Regions from separate parts of the Paenibacillus sp. BAC0078 genome, predicted to be linked through region 1. Evidence: a T-box and tRNA genes for the amino acid it is inferred to sense, from the RefSeq annotation. Region 1 holds a T-box; the other holds one or more tRNA genes.

Region 1 (2,199 bases):
GCCGATTGCTTCAGAATCCAGCAGCCTGCGAGCTTGCCCTCGGTCTCCTGAACAAAGACGTGTGTCTGCTCCAGCAGCGCAAAAGCGGAAGCCCAGAAGCCTTCTTTCAGAATATTGCTCTCCCAGACCAGCAGGTCATAGCCGATGCCGAAGCTTCTCATTTCCTCTACATGCTCTCTCACAATCCGTTCAGCGACAAGGCTGCCCAGCCAGGCTGTATTGCCGTGGCCTTCCTCCAGCGCGTGGAGAATCTCGGTGCGTTTGTGGACCGTCTCCGGCTGCTGCACATATTCCTTGTTGATAGCGGCGTATATATCCCAGCAGTAATCCCCGAACCGGACATGCTCTCCCGAGAGCGGCACATGAAGCAGACCCACCACCGTATCCGCCAGTTGATTGCCCAGATCGTCCACATAGTTATGAACTTCCACGTTATATCCTGATTTACGCAAAATCCTGACCAGAGCATCCCCGATACAGGAGTTTCTCAGATGTCCGATATGCATGGCTTTATTTGGGTTCACGCTAGTATGCTCGATTATGACCTTGTCCCCGCCGGCCGCTGGAAGCTCAAAGGAATGGCCCGCCCAGGCCTGCCAGTTGATGTACATATTAATGAACCCCGGAGGGGCAATCTCGATCCGCTTCAGCATTCCTCCAGCTGCATCCATTTGCTGAAGCTCGTGTGTGATCAGCTCTGCGATAGCCATAGGCGCTTTGCGCAGGGTTTTGGCCAATTGCATGGCAATGTTGCTTGAATAATCACCGAAATCGGCATTGGCGGGCTGCTCCAGCGAGATAGTTACTTGGGTTGCACCGGCAGCGCCAAGGCTGCTGAATACGTTATGCACACTTTGTTCCAAATGATTTTTAATGAGTTGACTTAACAAAGAATCCCCCTCCTTCAAGATTGCCGACTATATAAGTTGAACTTTTTAGATTTTCATATTAGGGTTTAGTCGTAACTGCGGGGAATGTTTGGACTTCCGGCCGCTAACGCTCCGTAAGTATCCAAACTTCCCCTCCGCACTCCTACCTTTTTTATGATTTTTTTAAGTTCAGCTTATATAGCCTAGCCGAAAATAATACACCGGTCCTGCAAACACAAAAAAGCCCACGTCTCCAAAAGAGACGAGGGCATAAGCGCTCGCGGTACCACTCTCGTTGCCGAACACAGCGGTTCAGCCACCTCACAGGTTAACGGCCTTCAGCCGGGGCTTCCTACTGCAAGTTCAGAAGTCCATCTCCCGGGTGCGCTTCATGATAAGGTCTGTACCGGTTTCCACTCTCCCGGCTCGCTGGGACTAGATCAAGATCACTACTTTCCCGTTCATTGATTGTAAAATGATTTTTTATTAGTATAGCGAATTATTGGAAGAAAGCAATAGCGATGTTGTTGATGAAGTCAACTATGCACAAAAACCGGGGAGCATGGATCAATCCCCAGTTGGTGCAGTGGAAAGATTTTTAATCTCTGTCGAGCCAAAAATAAGCAGGGCAATCACTACCACAAGCATAATTCCTCCGGTAAATTCCTCTCCGTCAAAGCTGTCCATACGAAAAATGCCCTCCCTTTTATGGATTCCTCAGCTTTAAGATTTGTCAGCCTTTTTCTTCAAGGCGCTCATAATCTCATTCAAGGTCAGACTGCTGTTATCGTCGAGAAAGCTGACCAGCTTATCAACATTGTTGTTGCTTAAATCGTTTAATGTTGTATATTTTCCCGTCAGGCCGATGACAAGAGTGGCGTTTGTGAACATCTGGACGGAGTCTACCCGCAGCTTGCCGGACAAGAGGAGCGCAGCTACCGTGAACTCCAGTCCCTTCGGGACTTGCGTTTTTGAGTTTGCCGGTTGTTTCTTTACGCCGTTTTTCTTTCCTTTGCCAGGAGGGGGCATGGAACTCCCTTCTTCCGTAAAAACAATCTGTATAGGAAAGCAACAACAGTAGGGTGATCTCTCCTTCGTTCATCTTATGCACATTTGGTAGAAATGCTACACAGAGAATAGCCCCTTCCATTTCCAACAGGCAAAGAATTAGAGCATCAGAATCTCCCGGATATCCTGCTCCGTTAAGGTAGTCAAGGCACCCTGATCTGACCCGATGACTTCATCAATCAGGTTCTTTTTCTTCTGCTGCAGCTCGTACATCTTGTCTTCTACCGTTCCTTGTGCAACCAGACGAATTACCTGGACTACC
Region 2 (2,199 bases), on a different contig from region 1:
TCACGTGTTGCAGAAGTCCCTTCGCGAATGTAAAAGAAATTTCAGCGATATTATGGGTTTGCTTTGGCAGTTGAAAGCAAGAAGTCCTAATCCCTATATCATTCGGGTCGTTGGATTATACAACCCCTATCCTCAGCTAATGGAGGCTACGGACTGGGTGCGGCAGTTCAACCGCTATGCTGCGGGATACAGCAGCAGTGTATGCGGCTTTGCTTCTATTTATTATGAGTTTGCCGGCAACGAGCGGAGCCTGCTGTCACTAGATCATCTGCATCCTAACGGAAGAGGCTACCGCGTTATCGCCGGGAAGCTGGATGCTCTGGGCTATGGAAGGCTTAGGTAATCAAATCTGTTGCTGTTATGCCAAAAAGAGGAGGCTTCGAACCCGTCAGGGTCTGAAGCCTCCTCTTTTTTATTGTGTGTCTGATCCGGATTACACGCCTGCAGGAAGCGTCTTCTCGATAACTTTATCAACAAGACCGTATTCAGCCGCTTCGGTGGCGCTCATGAAGTAGTCGCGGTCTGTATCCTTCTCGATCTTCTCCAGCGGTTGACCGGTACGGTCAGCCAGAATGCGGTTCAGCTTGTCGCGCATCTTAAGGATGCGGCGGGCACGGATTTCGATGTCCGTCGCCTGACCTTGAGCGCCGCCCAGCGGCTGGTGAATCATAATTTCGCTGTTTGGCAGCGCAAAGCGTTTGCCTTTGGCACCGGCGTTCAGCAGGAACGCTCCCATGGAAGCGGCCATGCCCACACAGATGGTGGAAACATCCGGCTTGATGTATTGCATTGTATCAAATATAGCCATTCCGGCTGTAATAGAACCGCCAGGGCTGTTCACATACAGGTGAATATCCTTTTCCGGGTCTTCGGCAGCCAGGAACAGCATTTGTGCGATGATGGAGTTGGCTACCACGTCATTAACCTCCGTTCCGAGGAAAATGATGCGGTCCTTCAGCAGGCGGGAATAGATGTCATAAGCGCGCTCACCGCGGTTGCTCTGTTCTACTACCATAGGAATATAACTCACGTGGAAAACCTCCTTGAATTGGTTCTTCGAATGTGTTCATTTTTTACTGTTACCGTATTAACCACATGATAAACAAATTCAAACAAAAAGTCAAAGAAAGTCAAACTTAGTTTATAAAAAAAGAGCCAGCAAGCGGCTCTTTGGTTAATTACTATATGGATGGCGCGCCCGCCAAGAATCGAACTTGGATCTCAGGCTTCGGAGGCCTACGTCATATCCATTGGACCACGGGCGCAACAGAAATTATTATAATATATTTATTCTATAAATGCAACGGAAAATCACAGCGCGTCAAAACTTCTTCATCAGGCCCGGGTTGCCAATGACCTTCCATAGGGTGTGAGATGTATAAGATGAAAAGAGGTTGAGAATTATACTCTGCGAAGACTTGCACTCCGCGTGAGTTTTGGGTAGAATATGGGTGGGACTTAAAAAGTTAACCCGGGACGTTTTGAGACCATGAACAAGGGAATAAGAGGAAGACGAAGTTGCAGGAGTGAAGGCATGCGTAATTTATTAGAAATCCAAAAGCAGCTTTTGCCTGATCTCATGGATACCCTTAAGAGACGTTACACGATTCTACATCAGATCATGCTGTCCGATATTATTGGGCGTAGAACACTTGCGGCTTCGCTTGATATGACCGAGCGGGTGCTCCGCGCCGAGACGGATCTTCTGAAATCGCAAGGGCTCATTGAGATCGAGAGCGTAGGTATGCGCATAAGCGATGCCGGACGCAGACTGCTTGACTTGCTGGAGCCGATCGCCAAGAGCCTGTTTGGCCTGGATGATCTGGAAGAGAAAATTCGTACAACGTATGGTCTGAACAAAGTGATTGTTGTACCTGGCGATTGCGAAACGTCACCGTTCACGAAGCGTGAGCTGGGGCGCGCAGGAGCCAAGGCATTGCTCGGTGTGCTGCGTTCCGATGATACCATTGCCGTCACCGGCGGTTCAACGCTGGCCGAGATGGCGGATCAGCTGCCACCCCCATTATCCCTTTCCTATAAGAACGCTTGGTTTGTGCCGGCGCGCGGAGGCTTGGGAGAGAGCATGGAGATTCAGGCTAACACCATCGCCTCAACGATGGCCAAGCGGATTGGCGCCAATTACCGCCTGCTGCATGTGCCCGATCTGCTTAGTGAAGATGCATATCAGTCACTGGCGCT

What was found. A T-box is a leader RNA that pairs with one kind of tRNA and senses whether it is charged. The one in region 1 lies ahead of ACX1DY_RS25260 (arginine--tRNA ligase), so its partner is inferred to be a tRNA-Arg.
Region 2: it has a tRNA-Arg gene. The T-box ahead of ACX1DY_RS25260 (arginine--tRNA ligase) is inferred to sense a tRNA for this amino acid. The anticodon was not compared.

The regions. Positions count from the first base shown of each region.
Region 1 is NZ_JBTLRW010000018.1:119,576-121,774, reverse strand. It holds gene ACX1DY_RS25260 (arginine--tRNA ligase) at 1-890, opposite strand, end outside; T-box leader at 1,125-1,343, opposite strand; gene ACX1DY_RS25255 (hypothetical protein) at 1,593-1,898, opposite strand; gene ACX1DY_RS25250 (DEAD/DEAH box helicase) at 2,037-2,199, opposite strand, start outside.
Region 2 is NZ_JBTLRW010000020.1:38,267-40,465, forward strand. It holds gene ACX1DY_RS26120 (GDSL-type esterase/lipase family protein) at 1-343, shown strand, start outside; gene clpP (ATP-dependent Clp endopeptidase proteolytic subunit ClpP) at 434-1,030, opposite strand; tRNA gene ACX1DY_RS26130 (tRNA-Arg) at 1,191-1,265, opposite strand; gene ACX1DY_RS26135 (sugar-binding transcriptional regulator) at 1,535-2,199, shown strand, end outside.